DNA from 3 places in the Shewanella sp. ULN5 genome. Region 3 is predicted to be linked to each of the others. Evidence: predicted binding sites of a transcription regulator. Region 3 holds the regulator's gene; each other region holds the start of a gene.
The links. Region 3 encodes sigma-54, which starts transcription at its own class of promoters, with help from an activator protein. Its sites were predicted from a motif close to GTTGGCACGNNNNTNGNNT; they were not measured.

Region 1: the regulator sigma-54 is predicted to act here: its motif matches at 1,194-1,212, upstream of glnA (glutamate--ammonia ligase).
Region 2: the regulator sigma-54 is predicted to act here: its motif matches at 892-910, upstream of ORI98_RS11170 (TorF family putative porin).

The regions. Positions count from the first base shown of each region.
Region 1 is NZ_JAPJEE010000006.1:208,570-210,848, forward strand. It holds gene typA (translational GTPase TypA) at 1-767, opposite strand, end outside; gene glnA (glutamate--ammonia ligase) at 1,333-2,279, shown strand, end outside.
Region 2 is NZ_JAPJEE010000010.1:48,203-50,481, forward strand. It holds gene ORI98_RS11160 (response regulator) at 1-293, shown strand, start outside; gene ORI98_RS11165 (HU family DNA-binding protein) at 418-690, shown strand; gene ORI98_RS11170 (TorF family putative porin) at 995-1,681, shown strand; gene ORI98_RS11175 (PA3496 family putative envelope integrity protein) at 2,103-2,279, shown strand.
Region 3 is NZ_JAPJEE010000012.1:79,366-81,644, forward strand. It holds gene ptsN (PTS IIA-like nitrogen regulatory protein PtsN) at 1-51, opposite strand, end outside; gene hpf (ribosome hibernation promoting factor) at 54-341, opposite strand; gene ORI98_RS12540 (RNA polymerase factor sigma-54) at 368-1,855, opposite strand; gene lptB (LPS export ABC transporter ATP-binding protein) at 2,007-2,279, opposite strand, start outside.

The DNA.
Region 1 (2,279 bases), on a different contig from region 3:
CCTAATACCTGGCCCATTTTACCGTTACGCTTTTTACCGTCAGCGCCAACAATGGTCACTTGTTGGTTAGTTTTTACACTACCACGTTTAATGCGACCAATACCGATAACACCCACGTATGAGTTGTAATCGATTTGAGAAATTTGCATTTGGAATGCACCTTCCGAATCAGCGTCTGGGAAAGAAACTTTCTCAACGATGGTTTGGAAAAGTGGCGTCATGTCAGTGCTAGTTACATCAGGATCTAAGGTTGCGAAACCGTTTAATGCTGAAGCATAAACAATAGGGAAGTCTAACTGTTCGTCAGTTGCACCTAGGTTGTCGAATAAATCGAAAACTTGGTCGATAACCCAATCAGGACGTGCACCAGGTCGGTCAATCTTGTTGATAACAACGATTGGCTTAAGGCCTTGAGCAAATGCTTTTTTAGTGACGAAGCGAGTTTGTGGCATTGGGCCATCAACTGCATCTACTAGTAATAAAACTGAGTCAACCATAGACAGAACACGTTCTACTTCACCACCGAAATCGGCGTGACCTGGTGTGTCTACGATGTTAATACGGTAGTCGTTCCACTTGATGGCAGTGTTTTTTGCCAGAATGGTGATCCCACGTTCTTTTTCAAGATCGTTTGAATCCATCACCCGCTCAGTAGCTTCTCCTCGAGATGCAAGGGTTCCTGACTGCGCCAGCAACTTGTCTACCAGGGTTGTTTTGCCATGGTCAACGTGTGCAATAATGGCGATGTTACGTAAATTCTCTAGCACGGATAAAACCTCTATACCATCAAACAAAAAAAGGGGATTATTTACAGTCGCTATTAATTATAGCCACCATAAAAAAGCGTGCCATTCTACTCCAGCAAGGCTTCAGTAGATAGGATTTTTTTTGAACACCTGTTATTTTCACCCGTTTGGACAGATATATTTCGACTTATCTGGGGTAAATGGTCATTTTGATTACTCAAAGCCAGATAAACATCAAGAACACTGTTTTCTGAATTAGGTTTGGTAAATTGTTATCTAAGTGCACTTTTTGCTAATGAGTCTCTATATACTCGACATGTTCAATTACAGTGCAGTCGCCCTTAACTGTTGCACTGTATTGGTGCGGTGAAGGATCTTTTTGGTGCGCCCTAATAGTTATTTCTTTATGCAAAAAAATCAAATTGATATAATTCAATAGGTTATATATTTGGCATAAAAATAGCTTAGTAAGTGACATCATGTGAACATCACTGTTTTACATTGGTTTAACTAAGTAAAATGTACTTGGTAAACAGTAAGATTAAATTAAGAAGGGAATACCCTTGACCCTACCGGAGGCTTGAGAATGTCAGTTGAATCAGTATTAAAGCAACTTGAAGAATTAGAAGTTAAGTTTGTTGACTTACGTTTTACCGATACTAAAGGTAAAGAGCAGCACGTATCTATTCCAACTCACCAAGTTGACGCGGATTTTTTTGAAGACGGCAAAATGTTTGACGGTTCTTCTATTGCTGGCTGGAAAGGCATTAACGAATCAGACATGGTATTAATGCCTGATGCATCAACTTTCGTACTTGATCCTTTCACAGAAGAAACAACTGCGCTTATCCGTTGTGATATTTTAGAGCCAGGTACCATGACGGGTTATGACCGTGATCCACGTTCTATCGCTAAAAAAGCTGAAGAATATTTAAAGTCTACCGGTATTGCTGATACGGTTCTTATTGGCCCTGAGCCAGAGTTCTTCTTATTTGACGACGTACGTTTTGGTACTGATATGTCAGGTTGTTTCGTGAAAATCGACGCAAAAGAAGCTGCATGGAACTCTGCAAAAAGTTATGAAGAAGGTAATACGGGTCACCGCCCAATGGTGAAAGGCGGTTACTTCCCAGTCGCACCAGTTGATTCATCACAAGATCTACGTAGCGCTATGTGTTTAGTGCTTGAAGAAATGGGTCAAGTTGTTGAAGCGCATCACCATGAAGTGGCTACAGCAGGTCAGAACGAAATCGCTACACGTTTCAACACATTGACCAAGAAAGCGGATGAAATCCAAATTCTAAAGTATGTTGTTCACAACATGGCGCACGCTTATGGCAAAACAGCAACCTTTATGCCTAAGCCAATTGTTGGTGACAACGGTAGTGGTATGCATGTTCACCAGTCATTATCTAAAGATGGTGTGAACTTATTTGCTGGCGACAAGTATGCTGGTTTAAGTGACATCGCACTTTATTATATCGGCGGTATCATCAAGCACGCTCGTGCATTGAATGCATTTACTAACCCAAG
Region 2 (2,279 bases), on a different contig from region 3:
TTCAAATTATCACTGAAGCCGAAGATGGTGCTCAGGCAATTGCATTGATGCAACACAATATGTACGACCTAGTGATCACCGATTACAACATGCCAAGTGTTGATGGATTAGCCTTAACGCAATATATCCGTAACGAAAGCCAGCAGTCGCATATTCCTATTTTAATGGTCTCATCCGAAGCAAATGATACCCATTTAAGTAATGTATCCAGCGCTGGGGTCAACGCCCTTTGTGACAAGCCATTTGAGCCCAATTTAGTTAAACAAATATTATATAAGCTGTTGGAAGAGTAGTTTAGCGCGCATTTAGTATTCTTTTTCGGTTTATATCGGACAAAATACTTTTAAACCGCCAACGCTTATGGCATGTTAACCACGTTTTTAATAAACATTTCTATGGAAAGCAGAGAATACCAATATGAACAAAAGTGAACTGATTGCAAAAATTGCTGAAAACGCAGATTTAACTAAAGCTGAAGCTGGCCGTGCATTAAAATCATTTGAAGCCGCGGTAACTGAAGCAATGAAAAATGGCGAAAAAATTTCTATCGTTGGTTTTGGCTCATTTGAAACCTCACAACGCGCTGCACGTACTGGCCGTAACCCACAAACGGGTAAAGAAATTCAAATTGCTGCTGCAACTGTACCTAAGTTCAAAGCAGGCAAGACATTAAAAGATAGCGTTAACTAATATTCTGTAAAACGCATTTTTCAAAAGCCTCCTGATGGAGGTTTTTTTATGCCTTGATATTGTTCATATCCGCTCATGACCTGAGTGAACACCACCATCAATTGCACACATAAAGTGCAATGACGCACTATTACAAAGCAACAAACCTATTGTCACCCAACCGATTATACATTAAGCGTCTGATATATATTAACTTTTAAAACTGGCACAAGCTTCGCTTTGCATACCTCAGACAAACAAACATTTTATGTATTGCCCTGACATACAAGACATAAAATGCACAATAAAACCTTGAGGGATAAAGATGAACAAATCACTAATTCAAGCCGTCGCATTATCAAGTACGTTATTATTAACGAGTACAGCGTTTGCTGAAGTTTCAGCAAATATTGGTGCCACATCAAATTACTTATGGCGCGGTGTCACTCAAACAGACGATGCGGTAGCGGTTCAAGGTGGTCTTGATTACGCACACGAGTCTGGTTTTTATGCAGGCACATGGGCATCAAATGTTGATTTTGGTGATGCAGCAACTTACGAAGCGGATTTCTATGCGGGTTATGGTGGTGAGTTCGCTCAAGATTTCACTTACGATATCAGCTATCTTTATTATGCTTACCCCGATTCAGATAGTGACTACAACTTTGGTGAAGTCACTTTATTACTCGGTTGGAAGTGGTTAGAACTGGGTTACTCACATGTTGTCAACGCAGATTCTGACGTATCGGGTGCCGATAGCGAAACGGATTGGGGCTATCTACAGGCCAATGCCAGCTTTCCATTAACTGAAAAGTTAAGTCTGGGTATCCATTATGGTTATTCACAAGGCGATGTTATAGAAGACTTATTTGGCGACAGCTACTCTGATTATAATGTGTCATTAAGTGCCGATACCGACCTAGGTACTGTGTCCTTTATGGCTTCTGATACTGATTTAGATGAAGATGATGTAAAAGTGGTATTAGGTTACTCATACAGCTTCGATCTTTAACCTGAAACATTATTCGCATTCTCTGGTCGCACTGACAATCTGACCTTAAACGCCACCTTCGGGTGGCGTTTGTTATTTACAGTCAAATACTGAGACTTAACCGCTTCAATTATGATTTAAAAAAGAGGCTTTGTGGTTTTGACGAACGAATCCTCTTCACTCAACTCCTTTATGTCATCGTTATGCATCCATGTTGATATACATAAATGGGTTTAAACATCATCTAAGCCATTCACTCGCCATTTCGCTTTGAGGCGTATTTTTTAGCACCCTCAAAAATAACTGCTAAGCTCAAACAGGTAAGGTCAAAACATTTGCCCATTGCGGACAATATATTTTGCTTTTCTAATCGTTGTTTTTTAGTTAGAAAGTGCTCATTGGTTTAATTCTGTGGTTTACCATTGGTTTTGAGGGTTTTATTATGGCTAATATTACTGAAAGAGTTCCTGACGATACTGAAATTGAAGCTATGACTTCACCTAGAAACAGTAAAAGCGATGAGAATTTACAACACAAACGTCAAGTGAAACGCAGACTAGAAGATTATCTTGAGCAAGCACAATTGCGAAAAGCGATTGGTGATGACGATTTTTTCTAA
Region 3 (2,279 bases):
CGGTGAGGCACAGGAGGTGCATTCCGGCTGCAGGATGGTACTAAGTTCCATCATTAATGCTTAGATAGTTTCTCTTTGTGTTTAATAACCTGACGATCGAGTTTGTCGATCAGGGCGTCTATTGCATGATACATGTCGGCATGATCAGCAGCTGCAAATACTTCAGCGCCATTTAAGCTGACTTTTGCTTCTGCCTTTTGCTGTTGTTTTTCGACATTTAACACGACATGCACATTATGGATCTGATCGAAATGTCGTTCAAGCTTTGAAAATTTTATCGTGACATATTCGCGTAATGATTCAGTAATTTCAACATGGTGACCTGTTAAATTTATTTGCATATTTATCCTCCAATTGCCTAGGTAGATTATAAACTCTTACGCTGGTTTGAGGGGGGGATCATCATCGCCTCACGGTATTTCGCGATAGTACGACGTGCAACATTAATCCCTTGTTCAGCCAAAAGATCCGCCATTTTACTGTCGCTTAATGGTTTCTTTTGGTTTTCGGCAGCAACCAGTTTTTTTATAAAGGCTCTAATTGCTGTTGATGAGCACTCGCCGCCGTCGTCGGTACTGACGTGGCTAGAGAAAAAGTATTTTAATTCGAATAATCCGCGCGGAGTATGCATGTATTTTTGAGTTGTGACCCTCGAAATAGTTGATTCATGCATCTCTACCGCTTCAGCTATGTCATTCAGTACCATAGGTTTCATGGCTTCTTCACCATACTCAAAAAAACCTTGTTGGAACTGGACAATGCAATTGGACACTTTTAATAAGGTGTCGTTGCGGCTTTCTAAACTTTTAATAAACCATTTAGCTTCTTGCAAGTGACCGCGAATAAATTGGCTGTCAGACTGACTTTTACTGCTTTTTGCCATCGCCGCATATTGCTGGTTTATACCAATTTTGGGCATATTGTCAGGATTTAATTCAACAACCCAACGACCATTCTTTTTCATCACCGAAACATCGGGGATAACATATTCATCATCCTGCGGGGTGATCATCGAACCAGGGCGTGGATTCAAAGATTGAATTAACTCAATAGCCTCACGAAGTTCATCTTCTTTTAACTTGGTTTTACGCATCAATGTGCGAAAGTCTCTGCCTGCAATTAAATCTAAATAATCTTTGATAAGCACTTTTGCGTTATCAATGTGAGGTGTATTGGGATCATATTGCATTAACTGGATCAGCAAACATTCACGGAGATCGCGAGAGGCAACGCCAATAGGATCAAAATGTTGGATACGTTTCAGTACCGCTTCAACTTCATCAAGCTCAACCGATTCGTCTCCCATTGCTTCTAAGATGTCTTCGGTGCTTTGGGTTAAATAACCTGTGTCGTCAATGGCATCGATGATGGCGGTGGCAATGGCTAGGTCGGTATCAGAAAAAGGAGTGAGATTCTTCTGCCATTCAAGGTGTTCGTACAAACCTTCTGAGGTTTCACCTTGAAAAGGCATGTCATCGCTTGGCATGCTGCCCGATCCAGAACTGGCCATCGGAGATGCGGTGTACACTTCATCCCAGGTCGTATCCATAGGCAAATCATCAGACATTTGCTCTTTTGTCATCGATTCTGCTGTATCAACGCTTGAGGTGTCTTTTTCTATTGTTGGCGCGACTAGTTCACTAAAATCAGTTTCTGATTGGTTTTTTTGTTGGTCATTTTTGTTGTTAAATTCTGCAAATTCATCTTCCATTTCAAGCAAAGGGTTTGAGTCTAATGCTTGTTGAATTTCTTGCTGTAACTCCAAAGACGATAACTGCAGCAAACGAATCGCCTGTTGCAGTTGTGGGGTCATAGTCAGATGTTGACCCATTTTAAGTTGGAGTGACGCTTTCATTACTGCTGATCCCTAGAAGATTTCCGTTTGCTACACCGTTTCACACGAGTGTATTTCGCAAATGTTGTTTAAATACATTGTGAAACACCACAATAAAAGCTTACTGAAGTGTTGGTATTTTCAAAGCATCTATCTGTTGTGCTTACATTAACTATAGCTTGAATTGTTCGCCCAAGTATACTGCTCGTACTTGTTGATTGTTGAGTATTTCATCAGGTGTTCCCTCGGCAATGAGATTGCCTTGGCTGACAATATAAGCGCGCTCACAAACATCAAGGGTTTCGCGAACATTGTGGTCAGTAATGAGCACTCCAAGGCCACGACTTTTCAGTTGTTGAATAATTTTTTTAATATCAATAACTGAAATGGGGTCAACACCGGCAAAAGGTTCATCGAGTAAGATAAACTTAGGATTTGCGGCCAA